DNA from 3 places in the Ensifer sp. Root423 genome. Region 3 is predicted to be linked to each of the others. Evidence: predicted binding sites of a transcription regulator. Region 3 holds the regulator's gene; each other region holds the start of a gene.
What was found. The regulator LexA, encoded in region 3, represses DNA repair genes until DNA is damaged. The targets are predictions, from matches to a motif close to TGTTCNNNNTGTGTTCNG.
Positions count from the first base shown of each region.

Region 1: a site for LexA is predicted at 2,507-2,524, ahead of ASD01_RS25265 (nucleoside triphosphate pyrophosphohydrolase family protein). Genes of this name have one in related genera too.
Region 2: a site for LexA is predicted at 2,699-2,716, ahead of parE (DNA topoisomerase IV subunit B). Genes of this name have one in related genera too.

Region 1 covers NZ_LMEG01000036.1:3,507-9,892, forward strand. Annotated here, with positions in the region: gene ASD01_RS25250 (D-alanyl-D-alanine carboxypeptidase family protein) at 1-380, shown strand, start outside; gene tmk (dTMP kinase) at 464-1,165, shown strand; gene ASD01_RS25260 (DNA polymerase III subunit delta') at 1,162-2,190, shown strand; gene ASD01_RS25265 (nucleoside triphosphate pyrophosphohydrolase family protein) at 2,185-2,490, opposite strand; gene metG (methionine--tRNA ligase) at 2,667-4,220, shown strand; gene ASD01_RS25275 (TatD family hydrolase) at 4,233-5,012, shown strand; gene ASD01_RS25280 (MBL fold metallo-hydrolase) at 5,014-5,847, shown strand; gene ASD01_RS25285 (phosphoribosylaminoimidazolesuccinocarboxamide synthase) at 5,880-6,386, opposite strand, start outside.
Region 2 covers NZ_LMEG01000016.1:232,793-239,178, forward strand. Annotated here, with positions in the region: gene ASD01_RS17445 (FAD-binding oxidoreductase) at 1-33, opposite strand, end outside; gene ASD01_RS17450 (UbiA family prenyltransferase) at 30-1,472, opposite strand; gene ASD01_RS17455 (alpha/beta hydrolase) at 1,703-2,623, opposite strand; gene parE (DNA topoisomerase IV subunit B) at 2,836-4,896, shown strand; gene ASD01_RS17465 (GNAT family N-acetyltransferase) at 4,996-5,463, opposite strand; gene ASD01_RS17470 (hypothetical protein) at 5,684-6,097, shown strand; gene ASD01_RS17475 (SDR family oxidoreductase) at 6,113-6,386, opposite strand, start outside.
Region 3 covers NZ_LMEG01000015.1:62,711-69,096, forward strand. Annotated here, with positions in the region: gene ASD01_RS16055 (hypothetical protein) at 1-548, opposite strand, end outside; gene ASD01_RS16060 (hypothetical protein) at 667-1,299, opposite strand; gene ASD01_RS16070 (hypothetical protein) at 1,623-1,919, shown strand; gene lexA (transcriptional repressor LexA) at 2,156-2,878, shown strand; gene ASD01_RS16080 (hypothetical protein) at 2,967-3,308, opposite strand; tRNA gene ASD01_RS16085 (tRNA-Cys) at 3,506-3,579, opposite strand; gene ASD01_RS16090 (thermonuclease family protein) at 3,732-4,466, opposite strand; gene ASD01_RS16095 (hypothetical protein) at 4,678-4,971, opposite strand; tRNA gene ASD01_RS16100 (tRNA-Asn) at 5,122-5,196, shown strand; gene ASD01_RS16105 (cryptochrome/photolyase family protein) at 5,295-6,386, shown strand, end outside.

The DNA of each region.
Region 1 (6,386 bases), on a different contig from region 3:
AACGCATCGAGGAGAGCCGCAAGGTTCTCGACTGGGCGATGACCGCCTTCGAGAAGAAGCGGATCTTCGCCGACGGAGAATCGATCGGCGAGGCGGCCGTCTATGGCGGCGACGCGTCTCACGTCGCGTTGGTGGCCGGTGGTCCGGTCGACGTGCTGCTGCCGGTCAACAATCCCGAGCGGCTGACGGCGCGCATCGTCTACAAGTGGCCCTTGCGGGCGCCGGTGACGGCCGGCACGGAAGTCGGCGTCGTCAAGCTGTGGAACGGCGAGAAACTGTTGCGCGAGGTCCCGGTCAAGACGGCCGGCGCGGTGGGGCAGGGAACCCTGACGAGCCGCGCGGTCGACGCCCTGCAGGAACTGCTTTTCTTCTGGCTCTGAGCCGCGCTCACTGGAATGCCTCTCCAAATCGTCACCTGACGGTTTCGCCCGGAGGACCAATCGGCTAAACAGGGCCAAATCGCATGCCGATACGGGAAAGCATGGTGTCGCTGAAAAAAGGTCTATTCGTAACATTCGAAGGCGGGGAAGGTGCCGGCAAGTCGACGCAGCTCCGCCTGCTAGCCGATTCCCTGCGCGCCCGCGGCTACGAGGTACTGACGACGCGCGAGCCGGGTGGTTCTCCCGGCGCCGAGGCGGTGCGTCACGTGCTGCTTTCGGGGGCTGCGGAATCCTTCGGAGTGCGGATGGAGGCGATTCTCTTTGCCGCAGCCCGCAGCGACCATGTCGAGGAGGTCATCCGGCCATCGCTCGACAAGGGCATTATCGTGCTTTGCGACCGCTTCATGGATTCTTCGCGCGTCTACCAGGGCATCACCGGCAATCTCGAACAAAGCTTCGTCGAAAGCCTGGAGCGGGTAGCAATCGACGGTGTCGTGCCGGACCGCACCGTGATCTTCGACCTGCCCGCCAGCGTCGGCCTCGAGCGGGCGCAACGCCGCGCCGGCGACGACAATCCCGATCGTTTCGAAAAGGAACAGCTAGAGACCCACGAGAAGCGGCGCGACGCCTTTCTCGACATTGCCAGACGCGATTCCGAGCGGTGCCGGGTGGTGGATGCGACGCAGCCGGTTGAGGCCATCGCCGCCGAGGTGCTTTCGCTTGTCGAAGCACTTCTGCCGCATGGCGACGGCACGGACACGTCCGCCGAGGAAGCCGTGTCATGAGCGAAAGAGCCGGGGTCCTTGATGGCGCCATTGCGCCCGCTGAGAACAATCGCCTGTTCGGCCATGAGCAGGCGGAAGCCTTCCTGGCGCAGAGCTATCGCTCCGGCAAGGGGCACCACGCGATCCTGATCGAAGGGCCGGAAGGGATCGGCAAGGCGACGCTTGCCTTCCGCTTTGCCCATCACATCCTAAAAAATCCTGAACCGGCCGATGCGCCTGAAACGCTTGCCGACCCGGACCCGACCTCTGCGATCGGCAGGCAGCTTGCCTCCGGCGCCTCACACAATCTCCTGCACCTGGCCCGCCCGATCGATGAAAAGACGGGAAGGGCGAAGGGGGCGATCACCGTCGACGAGGTCCGGCGCGCGGGCAAGTTCTTCAGCCAGACCTCCGGCACGGGCAATTGGCGCATCGTCATCATCGATCCGGCCGACGATCTCAATCGCAATGCGGCCAACGCCATCCTGAAGATCCTCGAGGAACCGCCGCGCCGCTCGCTGTTCCTGGTGCTGACGCATGCACCCGGAAAACTGCTGCCGACGATCCGCTCGCGCTGCCTGCCGCTGCGACTGAAGCCGCTCGACGCAGCACCGCTCGGCCAGGCATTGGCCCATCTCGGTTTCGATCTCGAGGGCGAGAATGCCGGGCGCATCATCGCAGCCGCCAGCGGCAGCGTCGCCGAGGCGCTGAAGCTGATCAACTATGGCGGACTGGAAATCGCGGCAACCTTCGAGGGCATCCTTGCAGGGCAGGGACCGTCTGTCCGGAAAAACATGCACAAGCTCGCCGATGCCCTCGCCGGCAAGGACAGCGAAACGATCTTCGATTTCTTCCAGGCCCTTGCCAGCGATCGCATCATGCGCGAGGCGCGGGAGGCGGCCGTTTCGGGCGATATCATGCGCGCCGAACGCTTCGCCCGACTGTCAGCCTCCGTGACCGAGCGACTGACGGTCAGCGATGCCTATAATCTCGACCGAAAGCAGACCATTCTGTCGCTGCTCGACGATATGAAAGCGGCGCTATAGCGCCGGCTGAAAACGCCATTTTCGCTCGATCGCCGCCTGGAGGTCCAGCTTGTGGTGTTGCGCGAAGAGCAGGACGTGCCCAAGAAGGTCTGCGGTCTCGTCGGCCATCTGTGCCCGGAGGTCGTCCGGCGATTTCCCCTGGGACCGCCCGCGACCGCTCAGCTTGTTCCAGGCCTGGGTCAGTTCCCCCATTTCCTCCTGCATCTTCAAAATGAACCAGTCGGGGTCGCGCTCGATCCCGTGCGCGGCGGCATAGCCGGCCGACGCGGTTTCAAATTGGCTGCCAAGTTGATCCAGCACGACTCACCCCTTCATTTGTTTCCTGTTTGTTCTAAATCTTGCACGCGGGGCGCGCAAGGAGGAGGGCGGTGGCGGCGGCCGCTTCGGCCGGGCTTTTCATGGATCGCATGTTTCTTCCTAACAGCGTATGCGCTAAGAGCGTGCGTAGCTTAATCCGAGATAGATCGAATCCGCCTATGAGAGACACGTCCCCCTTCTACATCACGACAGCGATTTCCTACCCGAACGGCAAGCCGCACATCGGCCATGCCTATGAACTGATCGCGACGGATGCCATGGCGCGCTACCAGCGCCTCGACGGACGTGAGGTTTTCTTCCTGACCGGCACGGACGAGCACGGGCAGAAGATGCAGCAGACGGCGCGCAAGGAAGGCGTGACGCCGCAGGAACTTGCCGACCGCAATTCGGCCGAATTCCAGAAGATGGCCGTGGCCCTGAACGCGTCCAACGACGATTTCATCCGCACGACCGAGCAGCGCCACCATCAGGCGTCGCAGGACATCTGGATCCGCATGGGCGAGGCGGGCGACCTCTACAAGGACTCCTACGCCGGCTGGTATTCGGTGCGCGACGAAGCCTATTATCAGGAGAACGAGACCGAGCTGCGCGCCGACGGCGTGCGCTACGGCCCGCAGGGGACGCCGGTCGAGTGGGTCGAGGAGCAGAGCTACTTCTTCAAGCTGTCCGAATACCAGGACAAGCTGCTGAAGCACTACGAAGAGAATCCGGATTTCATCGGCCCGGCCGAGCGCCGCAACGAAGTGATCTCCTTCGTGAAGTCCGGCCTCAAGGACCTCTCGGTTTCGCGCACCACCTTCGACTGGGGCATCAAGGTGCCGAACGATCCGGCGCATGTCATGTATGTCTGGGTCGACGCGCTGACGAACTACATCACCGCGACCGGTTATCTCGACGATCCCAAGGGCCCGCGCGCCAAGTTCTGGCCAGCGAACATCCATGTGATCGGCAAGGACATTATCCGCTTCCACGCGGTCTATTGGCCGGCGTTCCTGATGTCGGCCGGCCTGCCGCTGCCCAAGCGCGTCTTCGCGCACGGCTTCCTGCTCAACAAGGGCGAGAAGATGTCGAAGTCGCTCGGCAACGTCGTCGACCCGTTCAACCTCGTCGAGCATTTCGGTCTCGACCAGATCCGCTATTTCTTCCTGCGCGAGGTGTCGTTCGGCCAGGACGGCAGCTATAGCGAGGAAGGGATCGCGACCCGCATCAATTCCGACCTTGCCAACGGCATCGGCAACCTGGCGAGCCGCTCGCTGTCGATGATCGTCAAGAACTGCGACGGCCAGGTGCCCGTGTGCGGCCCCCTGACCGACGAAGACAAAGCGATGCTGGCCGCCGCCGACGCGCTGCACGAGATCACGCGCGACGAGATGGGTAAGCAGATGATCCACCGGGCGCTGGCGGCGATCATCGCCGTCGTCTCCGAGACCGACCGCTACTTCGCCGGCCAGGAGCCCTGGGCGCTGAAAAAGACCGATCCAGCGCGCATGGGCACAGTGCTTTACGTGACGGCCGAAGTCGTGCGCCAGATCGCAATCCTGCTTCAGCCGTTCATGCCGGAATCCTCGGCGAAGCTGCTCGACCTGGTGGCTGCACCCGCCGACAAGCGCGACTTCGCAGCGCTCGGCGAGGCCGGACGTCTCGCCTCGGGCACGCCGCTCGAGGCGCCGAAGCCGGTCTTCCCGCGCTATGTGGCACCCGAAGCGCAGTAAGGCATCTTGAGCATGCTGATCGATACCCATTGCCATCTGGACTTCCCCGATTTCGAAGCGGAGCGCGACGCAATCGTCGCGCGGGCGCGCGAGGCCGGTGTCGGGCAGATGATCACGATCTCGACCCGCGTGAAGCGGTTCGAGACGATCCTTGCGATCGCCGAGGCCTATCCGAACGTCTTCTGTTCCGTCGGCACCCATCCGCACAACGCCGACGAGGAGCTTGATATCACCACCGAGGATCTCGTGCGGCTTTCGGCCCATCCGAAGGTGGTGGCGATCGGCGAGGCGGGTCTTGATTACTTCTATGACAATGCGCCGCGCGAGGCCCAGGTCGAGGGCCTGCGTCGTCACATTGCGGCGGCCCGCGAGACCGGCCTGCCGCTCGTCATTCACAGCCGCTCGGCCGATGAGGACATGGCGGCGATCCTGACCGAGGAAACCGGGAAGGGGGCCTTCCCTTTCCTTCTGCACTGCTTCTCTTCCGGTCCGGAGCTCGCCCGTGTCGGCGTGGAGCTCGGCGGCTACGTGTCCTTTTCGGGCATCCTGACTTTCCCGAAATCCGAAGAGCTGCGTGAAATCGCCAAGACCGTGCCGCATGACCGGATGATCGTCGAAACCGACGCGCCGTACCTCGCGCCGAAGCCGTTCCGCGGCAAGCGCAACGAGCCGGCTTACGTTGCCCATACGGCAGCCGTGCTTGCCGAGACGATCGGCGTGACCACTGAGGAGATTGCAAGGATCACCACGGAGAATGCCTTCCGCGTCTTCTCCAAGATGCCGAGGCTCTGACGTGGCGTTCCGGCGCACTTTCACCATCCTCGGCTGCGGCTCGTCACCAGGCGTGCCGCGCATTACCGGGGACTGGGGCGCCTGCAATCCTGACAATCCGAAAAACCGGCGCATGCGCGCGGCCTTGCTCGTCGAGCAAATCGCGCCCGACGGCGGCAAGACGACCGTCGTCATCGACACCGGGCCGGATTTTCGTGCGCAGATGGTCGCAACGGACGTGCGCCACATCGATGCGGTGATCTATACCCATTCCCATGCCGACCATCTGCACGGGATCGACGACTTGCGCGGTTACGTCATCGAAAACCGCAGACGGGTGCCGATCTGGGCCGATGCCTATACGATGGGCCGTATTCGCGAGGGGTTTGGTTATTGCCTGGAATCACCGCCAGGCAGCGGCTATCCACCGATCGTCGAGCCGCACATCATTGCCGATGATCTGTCGCCGGTGGTGATATCAGGCGCCGGCGGGCCGATCGCGTTCCGGCCGCTGATGCAGTTTCACGGCAATATTCATTCTCTGGGCTTCCGCATCGGCGACTTTGCCTATTGCAGCGATGTCAGCGATTTTCCGGCCGAGACCATTGCCAAGCTCGGCGACCTCGATCTGCTGGTGATCGATACGCTGCAGTACAAGTTCCACCCGAGCCATCTGTCGCTGGTGCAATCGCTCGGCTGGATCGAGCGCCTCAAGCCGAAGCGGGCGGTGCTGACACACATGCACGTGCCGCTGGATTACGACACGGTGCAAGGCGAGACGCCTGATCATATCGAACCGGCATACGACCTGATGCGGCTCGAATTCGATGTCGATGATCCTACGCTCGGCGCCTAAATCAGATTAGAATAAATCTCTAATATACTGATTTATTTCGAGAAATATGCCGTCAGGTTGGCGCGAATGCGATCCAGAACCGTCGCACCCGACAGATCCGGAACGAAGCGCTGGCCGGTGATCTTTTCGAAGGCTTCGATATAGACTGCCGAGGTCTGCTCGATGAGATCAAGTGGAATTTCCGGGATCGGATCCTTGTAGGGATCGCAGCGCGCAGTGACCCAGGCACGGACGAAATCCTTGTCGAAACTCCTGGGACGTTCGCCGCGCTCGAAGCTTTCCTGGTAGCTGTCGGCGATCCAGTAGCGGCTGCTGTCGGGTGTGTGGATCTCGTCGGCGAGAATGATCGTGCCGTTTTCGTCGGTTCCAAACTCGTATTTGGTGTCGACGAGGATCAGGCCGCGTTCGGCGGCGCGCTCTTGACCGCGGGCAAACAGCGCAAGCGCATATTGCCAGACGGTATCGAGCTGTTCCTTCGTCAGCAGTCCTTGCTCGAGGATCGCTTCGACCGAAAGCGGCTCGTCATGGCCGCCGTCGAA
Region 2 (6,386 bases), on a different contig from region 3:
GCGGCCCCAGCTTTCATGGTCTTGCAGGGTCATTGCGGCCCGATGGCTCCAAATAGGATCAGCAGCGCGCCGATCAGCATGGTCAGTTGGCTGCGCCAGTCGCGCATGATGAAGACGACCGGATCCTCATGCAGCATGCCGCGGCGCGCAAGCATCCAAATGCGCAGCAACATATAGAGCACCAGCGGGCAGAGCGGCCACAACGCCCAGGGCGTGGTGTACATCTCCTGCAGTTCCTTGCTGTGCACGTAGAGCGCCAGAACCAGGGCCGAGGTGAAGGCGGAGGCAACGCCGGCCTGGCCGACCATCTCGAAGTCGACAGCGAGATAGCCACGCCCCGGCACGTTGCCGCCGTCCTTGTCCTCGAATTCGTGCAGCTCGACGTAACGCTTCACCAGCGCGAGGCTCAGGAAGAAGAAGATCGCAAAGGACACCAGCCAGAAGGACAGTTCCGTGCCGGTCGCGGCCGCGCCAGCGACGATGCGTGTGGTGTAGAGGCCGGCGAGCGTGAACACGTCGACGAGCAGCTTGCGCTTCAGCACGAAGGTATAGGCCGTCGTCGCGCAGGCGTAGAAGGCGAGCACCCCGGCAAACTTCCAGGGCAACAGAACGGTCAGCGCCACGGACGCGATGATGAGGCAGCCTGCAAGCACCAGCGCTGTCGGCACGGACATCTGGCCGCTCGCGAGCGGCCGGTAACGTTTCTTCGCATGGCGGCGATCGTTGGCAAGGTCCGAAAGATCGTTGATGACGTAGACGGCGGATGCGAGGAAGCTGAAGGCAAAGAAGGCGATGATGACGCTGACGATCGCATCGAAGTGCAGTACCTCGTGGTTGAGGATCATCGGCACGCCGATGAGCACGTTCTTCGCCCATTGATGCACGCGGATCGACTTCATCGGCGCAAGCGCGCTGACCTTGCCGGTATCGAGCCGTTCGGCATCATGGTTGCGACGCCATCTTTCCGCGGCCGCATCGGGCGAGACCACGATCGCGCGGCGTGCCACCTCAAAGACGGCGATATCGTCACGGCTGTTGCCCATGTAGTCGAAGGCGCCGTCGCCGTACCGCTCTACCAGCGCCCGGCGCTTGTTGCTGCTCGTCAGGTTGAGCGCGTCGGTCGAATGCATGACCGAGGAGAACATGCCGACATGGGCGGCAATGTCGTTTGCAACGGACGGTGCTGCGCCGGTCACGAGCACGAGTTCTCGCCCGCTCTTCTTTTCCTCCATGAGCCGGTCGATGACGGCCTGCCGATAAGGCCAGTCTTCCGCACGGCGGCCGGATCTAAGGGCCACTTCGTGCTTCAGGCGTGCCTTACCTTTTGCCAGCCAGACCAGCATCGGAAACAGCATCAGCGGATTGCGCAGCAGGATGATCGCCGCCCCTTCCCACAGGGTGTCGGCGGCCAGCAAAGTGCCGTCAAGATCCACACACAGCGGAATGTGCCGTGTCTCGGTGCGCGCGTCCATGAAGTCCATCCCAGCCATAGTTGCCGGTATCATCACGACTTCAACTTTCCAGAGTGGAAACGCAGGCCTTTGTTTCGCTCGCAAATTGGCGGGCTGGTTAACAAATCCGCAGCAGCAGGGCGACGCCTATCGCCTGTCGCGTGAACGAAGATTCACGCACCAGGCCTTAGGCTCTTGTTTTGATGCATGTCGCTGCAGCAAAACCGCTGCACACTTTTGCGCGACATGCATTAGCGGCTGCCGATCCAGTTCAGCGCATCGCGCCAGTCGGTCATGCGCACCGGCGTTCCGTGCGAGCCGGTTTCGAAAAGCACGAAGCGCGTCGGATAGCCCTTGGCCTTGAGAGAGCGATAGAGCGCCTTCTGGCCTTCGGCGGGATAGACGCTGTCACGGCTTCCATGGCTGAAGAACATCGGCAGCTTCGCCTTGTAGGCGGCACTTTTCGTGAAGTCCGGATCACTGACGCCGCCCATGACCATCATGCCGGAGAGTGCTGCGACGGCGGAGGCGTCGCGCGAGACACCCCAGCAGATGAAGCTTCCCATCGAGGCGCAGGCGAGCACGACCGGACGGCCTCCGGAACGTTCGGACGCGTATCGAACCAGGCCGGCGATATCGGCGGCACCTGCCGTATCGAAGGAGCGGACGCTCGGGGCGTAGTAGACGCCGCCATTGGCGACGGCGAGGTTCTTCAGCCGGTTGAAGTTTCCACCGAAGGAAAAGTCGTTGGCACCGAGCCGACGGTCGCCGCTGCGGCCATGGATGAAGATGACCGAGAAGCTGGCGCCGCGATCGGGGCCGACACGGGTCACGTCGAGCGCGCGGCCACCGATATCGAGCGTTTCATTGACCTGCTCGTTCTTCACGCCAAGCGACACATAGGCGCGCTTCACCCGGCGTTCCGGGATTTCGTCGCGTTCGTTGATATCCCGCAGTTCCTGGTAGTCGACCGTCAGGTCGTCACCACCATCCTCCTGGTCGAGCACCTTGGCATAGGAGAACAGATCGTCCTTGTAGGGCTTGAGCGTCTGCGCCTCTGCCGACGAGGCGGCAATTGCCAAGGCTAGGGCGAACAGGCAGGCACGAAACGGAAAAACAACTGTGGACACGGCCAAATGACGGGCTCCCTCTTTCGCCGCAAGCCTTGCCATTGGCCGCACCGCAAAGCAACACTTGGCCCGAAACACGGCCGTTCGTGCGAAAAATCATCGGCGGCCGGCGCCAGAAATTCTCCTTTTGTTCGCGTATCCTGTGAGAGTCTGGCAGAATTCAGGTGATTCGACCGCCGGGGGATGGCGGCAGAGCCTGGGGCTTGCTATGGCCTCTGGCATTCCCGAACGACAGGAACGATCCGAACGGCCCCATGGACGACAACAGCGACCTCTTCTCAATGCCCGAGCAACCGAAGGCCGTACAGCCGAGCGCCAAGCCGGCCGTGGCTGCAGCCCCCATCGCGCGCGAAGAGCCGCGCCCTGCCCCGAAAGGCAGCGATGGCAGCGATTACGATGCGTCGGCGATCGAGGTGCTCGAGGGCCTTGAGCCGGTCCGTCGTCGCCCGGGCATGTATATCGGCGGCACCGACGAGAAGGCGCTGCACCATCTCTTTGCCGAAGTCATCGACAACTCGATGGACGAAGCGGTCGCCGGCCATGCGAACTTCATCGAGGTCCATCTCGACGCGGACGGGTTCCTGACAGTCACCGACAACGGCCGCGGCATCCCGGTCGAAAACCATCCGAAATTCCCCGGCAAGTCGACGCTCGAAGTCGTCATGACGGTGCTCCATGCCGGCGGCAAGTTCGATGGCAAGGCCTACGAGACCTCGGGCGGTCTGCACGGCGTCGGCGTATCCGTCGTCAACGCACTCTCCGACGCGCTCGAAGTCGAGGTCGCCCGCAATCGCAAGCTCTATCGCCAGCGCTTCTCCCGCGGTATTCCGCAGGGCGGGCTCGAGGAACTCGGCGACGTGCACAATCGCCGCGGCACGCGCGTCCGCTTCCATCCGGACCCGGATATTTTCGGACCGCACGCGCATTTCGAGCCCGGCCGGCTTTTCCGCATGGCGCGCTCGAAAGCCTATCTCTTCGGTGGCGTCGAGATCCGCTGGTCCTGCGATCCGTCATTGCTGCAGGAAGGTTCGGAGATCCCGGACAAGGCCGTCTTCCACTTCCCGGGCGGCCTGAAGGACTACCTGGCGGCGACGCTCGGCAAGGAATTCACCGTTACCCGCGAGATCTTCGCCGGCAAATCGGAGAAGGCCAACGGTCACGGTTCGCTAGAATGGGCGGTCACCTGGTATGGCGGCGACCAGCAGGTTCATTCCTACTGCAACACCATTCCGACGCCTGAGGGTGGTACACACGAGGCGGGCTTCCGCATCGCGCTGACCAAGGGACTGAAGAACTATGCCGAGCTGAAGCAGAACAAGCGTGCAGCGCTCATCACCACCGATGACGTGATGATCTCGGCCGCCGGAATGCTGTCCGTGTTCATCCGCGAACCGGAATTCGTCGGCCAGACCAAGGACAAGCTAGCGACAGTCGAAGCACAACGCATCGTCGAAAATGCGCTGCGCGATCCCTTCGACCATTACCTTACCGACAATCCGGCCGAGGCCGACAAGCTGCTCGACTGGGTGGTCGAGCGCGCCGAGGAGCGCGTGCGCCGGCGCAAGGAAAAGGAAGTCAACCGCAAGACGGCCGTGCGCAAGCTGCGCCTGCCCGGCAAGCTTGCCGACTGCTCGCAGAACACCGCTGAAGGCGCCGAACTCTTCATCGTCGAAGGGGACTCAGCAGGCGGCTCGGCGAAGCAGGCGCGCAACCGCGCCAACCAGGCGATCCTGCCCTTGCGCGGCAAGATCCTCAACGTGGCGAGCGCTGGTCGAGAAAAGCTCGGCGCCAACCAGCAGATTGCCGACCTCATCCAGGCGCTTGGCTGCGGCACCCGCAGCAAGTACCGGGAAGAGGATCTGCGCTACGAGCGCATCGTCGTCATGACCGACGCCGACGTCGACGGCGCACATATCGCCTCGCTGCTGATTACCTTCTTCTACCAGGAGATGCCCGAACTGATCCGCGGCGGTCACCTCTATCTCGCCGTGCCGCCGCTCTATCGCATCAGCCAGGGCGCAAGGACGCTCTATGCCCGCGACGACGCGCACCGCGAGGAGCTGATGCGCACCGAGTTTGCCGGTCGCGGCAAGGTCGAGATCGGCCGCTTCAAAGGTCTCGGCGAGATGCTGCCGGCGCAGCTCAAGGAAACGACGATGGATCCGAAGTTCCGCACGCTGCTCAAGGTCGAGATCGACGATGTCGATTTCGAGGGCACGCGCGAAGCGGTCGACAACCTGATGGGCACGAAGGCGGATGCCCGCTTCCGCTTCATCCAGGAGCGCGCTGTCTTTGCGGACAACCTGGACATCTGAGCCGGCTTTCTGCCGGCAAGCAGGATCACAATAATCCATACAGAAACGGCGGCTCACAGGCCGCCGTTTCTGTATTCAGGGTTTGAAGGCCGCTCGAGCTTACGCAACGTGAACGGGCTTCTCCATGAAGAGGCTCAGCGGATCCGGCTGATACCCCCCGAACGGCGGGCGCTCGACGTAGCCGGCCGCCTTGTAAAGGCCTATCGCTTCGGGCTGATAGATGCCTGTTTCGAGGCGGATTGCCACCAGTCCGAGTTGCGCCGCGCGCACCTCCAGCGCCTGCAGCAACAACTTGCCGACCCTCAGCCCCCTCGCCTCGGGATCGACGAACATGCGCTTGATTTCCGCAGTCCCGTCACCGGCATCAACCAGGGCGCAGCAGCCGACGGTATCGCCGCCACGCCGTGCGACGAAGAACGATACCTCCGGCTTTTCCAGGTTCGACAGATCGACCATGTGATTGCTCTCGGCGGGGTAGAGCGAGGCGGCGTAGGCGTCAGAGAGTTCCAGGAGACGCAGAACTTCAGCTTGGCGCGGCGTCTCCTGGGCTATGATTACGGCAGGCAATCGGTCGTCCTTTTCATTCAGGCGTGGTTTTGCGCCAAACTACCGCCGGCCTACGCCCGGACCAATACGTCAAATGGCGCAGGCTCGTATGCCTCCCCATCAATCCGCCTAACAGGCTGAAACAATTTGTTCCGCGCTGCCGGCAGCATCGCCCTATTTCGAGGAGAATCATGCAGGCATAGGTTGATCCACCACAACCTGCAAAGACGATGGGAATGCGATGCAAGCGGCGCTGATAGTCATGACCATTCTCGGCTGCGACCACGACGTCAGCCAATGCCAGTACATCTCGACGGTCAACGGCAGTTGGCCATCGATCGCGCAGTGCGACACGGCTTCGAACGCGCAACTGCCGAAGTTTTCCAATGCGAACTATCCGGTCGTCGTTGCGGTATGCGAGAGCTCGGCGCCCAGCGTCGCCGAAATCCCCGCGCCGCCACCGGGCGCCCAGCAGAACCAGGCGCTGCCCGTTCCGGCAGCGGAGCCGGAACCCGAGCAAGGATTGCCGAAACGCACGCTGGCTTTCCTGTCGGGCGCCATCCCCGATCGGGAGAAGCTGAAGACCATCGTCACGAAGCCGGTGCGCTATGTCGAAGATGGCTATTCCTGGGTCGCGCGCCGCTTTACCGACTGACGCGCCAAGCACGCCTCAGACGAGGCCGGCCGAAATCAGGCTGTTCGCCGAGGCCACGACGGCCTCTTCGGCAGAGCGCGGCTGCCACCCGAGAACACGGCGCGCCTTTTCGTTGGAAATGCGGGGGTCATGCCCGAGTTCGCGCACGATGAGGCGCAGGCCCGCATCGAAGGGGGCGGCAAGCCCTGCCAGCCAATTGGGCAGCACGAACCTCGGAAGCCTGCCCGCATGTTCAGGGAACCTGCGCCGGAGGATGGCCGTGATATCCGCAAGGGAAAGCGCCTCTCCC
Region 3 (6,386 bases):
TCGGCTTTCTTCTCCTTGGACTTGCGGCCCTCGTCGGCGATAATCTCGTCGACCGCCCGCTGGCACTTCATCAGCTCGTCGGCCGCCGGGCCGGTGCCGCGCAGGCTGAGATTTGCGATGACGCGATCTTCAAACGCGATGGCCAAGGCCCGCTTGCGCACGAAGCCCGTCAGGAACTCGGCGTCGGTGACGTTCACGAACAGAAACTTTCCGCTCGCATCACCGGCAGCGGTCGCCGAAGCGCTCCAGGGATCGGTCTTGTCGAAGCGGAAGGTCAGGTCGTACTCTTTGCCGACCTCAAGCGACCTCCAGTCGTCGCTGGCGAAGCTCATATAGAGCGGCGACTCGGAGCCCTTGGGATAGAACCCAAGGCGCAAGGTGACCCCGCCGTCGAATACCGATGAGATGAAGCAGGAGCCCTCCATCGAGGTGTCGGAAGCAACGGTCCAGCCGTCGACATCCTTCCACTTGATGATTTCGGACTCCTCAGCCGCGGCCGATCCCGCGGCGATCAGACAGCTTACCAATCCGACCAGCAATCTACGCATGCAAAACCCCCGTTTGCCCGCATTTTGATAGGTCCCCCCGTCACTGTCGAGGGTACCTAGCCGATCCCAGGCAATATTTTAGGAATATTCACCTCTCTGCGGCAAGCGGACGCGCCCATCACATGGCGAAAGGATCTTTCGACGACTTGGTCTGGCCGCCGCCGGCAAAGGGATCGTTGTTCGGCGCATTGCCACCGGCACCCGCAAAGGGATCGTTCGCCGCTCCCTGACCGCCATTCGGGATCAAGGCGCTCACCGCCTCCTGGCACTTGAACATCTCGCTTACCGCCTTCATCGAATCACGCAGGCTGAGGCTCGCGACGACGCGCCCCTCGAAGGCCAGCGCCAAGGTGTTCTTGCGAACGAATTCGGTAAAGAAGTCGGTGTTGGAAAAGTTGACGACAAGGGCCCTGGCGCCGGTCAGATCAACACCGAACGCAACGGCCGGCCACTGACGACCACGGTCGAGCTGCAAGGCAACATCGTATTCCCGCTGCGGCTCGATGGACTTCCATTCGGCATTGCCGATCGAAAGAAACGCCAGGTTCGTCGATCCCCGCGGATAAAAGCCGATACGAAGGATAGCGCCGGCGTCATAGCTCGTCGCCGCGTAACACGAGCCGCCCAGGGAGCGATCGGATCCCACCGTCCAGGCGTTGATCCGTTTCCAGATATTCGAACGCCCTTCTTCGGCAGACGCCGCTCCAGCCGTGAGCAACAGGCCGAGCACCACCAACGACAATCTATGCATGCAACCACCCCACTTTCCACGCAAAGTTATCTTTTTTTAGAGGCCTGTCGAGACGGTGAAGGCCCTTCCCCGCAGGGATTTTTGCGCGCCCCAGGCCCGATGCGAAAGCTGGCAGCTCCGATGCATTCTCCGCGCCGGTCCATGAAGAACGGCCGAGACGAGGTTGAGATCGAGCGGCTGGCGCAAATCAGCCACAGCCTGCGGGCAAAGAGCTGTTGAACATGGCAGAGTGATCGCCATGCTTGCTGGACTTCGGAACGAAAGCGCGGTTCACATCGTTTACCAACCCGTAGTCCCACCCCTTCATCAAGTGGACGATCACCGTGCTTGCCGCCCTGCTTCTCGCTTCGATAGTCGCATCGCCCAATATGCCTGACGTCAAGCTCAGTGCCGCGACGGTGGATGAACTCCAGACCGATTTCGAACGGGCCGTGCCGTGCCATCAGATCGATGGACGCAATGTTTGGAAGGGCGCGCTCGCCTTCTACATCCAGTCCTTCGTTTATGACGGCGATACGCCCGTTGCGACCGATGCGGCCGACGCAGTGCTTCCGGAAGACAACAGCGCCGAAACGGTGAAGGAGTTCGAAGACGCCTGCTCGGCCTCGCAAGCGACTTAAGTCTCTCCGCGAAGAGAGCCGCGATTCGTTCGAATCACGCGCGCGATTGACCTGCCCGGCGCTGTTTTGGGACGCAACCGTCGCCGAAAACCGCCCCGCTCCCGCAAAAGTGACCAATCGCCCCCCACAGAAGCAGCCAATTGCCTGAATTCACGGAATTTTAGGCACTTGCGGAACACATATGGAACAGATAGTGTCTGTTCTTGATTTGTTTCACGCCTCTGGAGCGACGTGCCATGCTGACCCGCAAGCAACAGGAATTGCTTCTGTTCATCCACGAACGCATGAAGGAGTCGGGCGTACCGCCGTCTTTCGATGAAATGAAGGATGCGCTCGACCTTGCGTCGAAGTCCGGCATTCACCGTTTGATCACGGCGCTCGAAGAACGCGGGTTCATTCGCCGGTTGCCGAACCGGGCGCGCGCGCTCGAAGTCATCAAGCTTCCGGAAGCCTACGCCGCCGGCCAGCAACAGCCGCGCAGGGGCTTCTCGCCGAGCGTGATCGAGGGCAGCCTCGGAAAGCCGCCGGCCGCCGCTCCTGCCACGCCGAAGCCGGCGCCGGTCGCCGAAAGCACGTCTGTTTCCGTCCCGGTGATGGGGCGCATCGCTGCCGGCGTGCCGATCTCGGCGATCCAGAACAACACCCATGACATTACCGTTCCGCTCGACATGATCGGCAGCGGCGAGCATTACGCCCTCGAAGTAAAGGGCGATTCGATGATCGAGGCCGGCATCTTCGATGGCGACACGGTGATCATCCGCAACGGCAACTCGGCCAATCCCGGCGACATCATCGTGGCGCTCGTGGACGACGAGGAAGCGACGCTGAAGCGCTTCCGTCGCAAGGGCGCGTCGATTGCGCTCGAAGCGGCCAACCCCGCCTACGAGACGCGCATTTTCGGACCGGATCGCGTGAAGATCCAGGGCAAGCTCGTCGGGCTGATCCGCCGCTACCATTGAATTCCAGGCAGAACGCCGAATCAAAAGAGCCTCGCCACTGAAAGTGGCGAGGCTCTTTCCGTTTAAGGCGACCTGAAATCCAGATCGCTTATTCGTGGATCGTGTATTCGCCGAGTTCGCAGAGATCCTGCGTGTCCTCGGTCGTATCGAGGGCCGAGCCTTCCTCGAATTCGAATCGCATGTCGTATTTGCAGACGTCCCGCCCGTCGGCAATGGTGATCTCCATGCTCTCGCCGGGGTTCAGGACCTGCCGACCGAAAACATCGTCTTCCCATTCATTGACGCCGACCGGCGACGTATAGAAATTCGTCAGTACCGCGCCGGTGTTGTTCTTCAGCTGGAAAACCAGGTCGTCCGCGCGCGCCTCCATAGCGGTCGCCGCAAAACACGCCAACGCCGTCAGGATCAGTCTCTTTTTCATTGATGCCATTGCCTCCGTTCTTAATGTTGACGGACGCTACCGATACGGTTGATCTCAGCGGAGTCATCGTTCCCCCTCTACCGAATTCACCGAAGCGATAAGATCCGACGGAGGCATAGGCGACGTGGCTTGCGCGGACGTGTCGCGAATTTTACCGCGCTGCCCTAAGGCAGAACGCCAAACCAAATTTAACGAGGTGAGATTATTGGAGGCCTCGCCCGGAATTGAACCGGGGTACAAGGATTTGCAGTCCTCTGCGTCACCACTCCGCCACGAGGCCTCACAGCTCGGATAACCAAGCGTTGGCGCGGATTTAGAATGATTGCAGAAAAACCGCAAGAGGCATTTTCTGAAAAACGCGCCGTCGATTTGCAGGACGGATACTTTCCACAGAACGATCGACGATGTCCGCCGATCGTCTCCCAGCTGATCTCAGCACCAGGGCGTCGGGCGCCCTTCCCACGGCCGCACGAGCCCCTCGGAAACGAGTACACGTCCAAGAGATTGGTCACCGCGGGTGACCAGGCGCAGTTTCTCGCCGGCCTTGGCATCTGATCGCCCTCCCGCCGAGATCAGCCTGAAGTCGCCTGCATTCAGCAATTCGCGCAGGCGCTGCTTGGCGTAGAAGCCGCGCGAACGCTCCTTGTCGCAGCTTGCCTGGCGGATTCGCGGCGCATCGACATCGGCGACGCGGATCGTCTCGCCATGGAAGACGAAGGTCGCGCCATCGATCACGCAGTTGTCGTTGCGAATGCCGCAAAAATAGAACTGATCGGTACGGATGGATGCCGTCTTCACCTCTTCATTCGGCCGCACGAGAGGGGTTGGCGGCGTGACGCCGACATTCACCGACGGCACCGGGGCGGCCAGGGCAACCTTCGTCGCCGGGTTGGGCTTCGGATTCGGTTTGTGCCTATCCGCCTGCTGGGCAACGCGCTCCTGCGCTTCAGGAACCGCGCGCTGAGGCTTCGGCTTCGTTTCCGATCGCGATGCAAAGGCCATGACATCGGAAACCACCGGCCAGTGCCGCAACTCGGCGCGATGGTCGTAGGCCATGACGCCGCCAAGGGTGAGCGCTGCGGCCAGATACCACGGCGCCATGCCGCCCTGTTTGCTGGTGCTTCGGCCCGAACTGCGGCGTCGACGTTTCGTAGTGGCTTTGGCCATCGGTCCCCATCCTGATTCGAGACCGCATTATGCGTTTGATGGGTTGCCGAAAAGTTTTCGAGGGCACCCCAACAGAGGGGAAGACCGCCAGGAACCGGTCATTCGCCTGCGCGGCCACGGCCCTTGTTGAGAGATTCGGAATTGCTACGGGACGGCCAAAACTGCCGACCGCCCTGCCCTCGACAACAAGATCGTTAAATCGGCGTCCGCCTCAGGAGCCGTTCGACGAGTTGGCCTTCCCGCGCCAGCGCGCCCACCAGACGGCCAGACGACGACGGCGGCGGCGAACCGAGGGAATGTCGTGGGAAAGCACGATCAGGCCCAACGGTATCATCCAGAAGCCCAGCACGGGCAAGAAACCGAGAAAACCACAAAACACCAGCAGCGAACCCAGCAGGATGCGCAGCAGGGGCGAGTCGGGCAACGCGATACGCCATTTTCCCAGCACGATCTGTCGTGTTTGCGGATCAATGCCGAAATGCGTCTGCTTCCTGTTTTTATTCATCATTCCCTATCCGGCGTGTTTTCCCACAATTGGGGACTTCTCCACAGCCTCGCAACGGAACTTGTCATTTTTTTTGAAAAAAGCGCTTGGCAAATCAGAAAAGCATGCGTATTAGCAGCCTCACTTCTGAAGCGCACACGGCGCGGATGATCCCTGGTAGCTCAGCGGTAGAGCATTCGACTGTTAATCGACAGGTCGCCGGTTCGAATCCGGCCCGGGGAGCCACTTTCTAAAAGAGCCATTTGCAGCGATGCGAATGGCTCTTTTTCATTTTGCACCTATGTTCTCCAGGTGATCAATCCCCAACCTCCCGATGGTTCTTCATGACAAAGGCCGCGGCGCCGCCCATCATCGTCTGGTTCCGCAAGGATCTCCGCCTGGCCGACAATCGCGCCCTCTCGGCTGCCGCCGGCGAGGCAGCCGTCATTCCCCTCTATATTCGCGAACCCGCCGACAGCGGCAACGGTGCGCTCGGGGCGGCGCAGGCGTGGTGGCTGCACCATTCGCTCGAGGCCTTGGGCGCAAGTCTCGCGCGGCACGCTTCTCGCCTCGTTCTTCGATCAGGCGCGCCGCTTGACGTGATTGTCGAGATTGCGCGCGCAAGCGGTGCGGAGCGCATCTACTGGAACCGGCGCTACGACCCGAACGGCATCGCCACGGATACCGCGCTCAAGAAGGCGCTGGCCGAGCGGGGAATCATCACGGAGAGCTTTGCAGGACAATTGCTGCATGAGCCCATGCGGCTGCTGACGACGACGGGCGGCCCCTACCGCGTGTTCACGCCGTTCTGGCGCGCGCTCGAACTGAAAAACGAGCTGGCACCGCCGATCGACCGGCCGCACCATATCGCAGCCCCGGGAGCATGGCCGCGATCGGAACGCCTTGACGACTGGTCGCTGCTGCCGACGAAACCGGACTGGGCGGCGACATTCAGCGAGGTCTGGACGCCGGGCGAAGACGGTGCGGCCACCCGTCTCGAAGAATTCGTCGATGAGAAGCTCGACGCCTACAAACGCTGCCGCGACATTCCCGACGCGGATGGCACATCCCTGCTCTCGCCTCATCTCGCCTTTGGCGAAATTTCGCCGGCGCAGGCCTGGCATGCGGCAGCTGGGCCCCAGGCCGATAGCGGCGAAGGGGCGGCCACCTTCCGCAAGGAACTCGCCTGGCGCGAATTCTCCTATCATCTGCTGTTTCATTATCCGGAGCTTGGCCGCCGCAACCTCGACCGTCGATTCGACCGCTTCCACTGGCTGAACGACGAGGACGATTTTACTCGATGGACCAGAGGGCTCACCGGATACCCGATCGTCGATGCCGGCATGCGCCAGCTATGGCGCCACGGCTACATGCACAATCGCGTTCGCATGATTGTCGCCTCCTTTCTCATCAAGGACCTGCTCGTCGACTGGCGC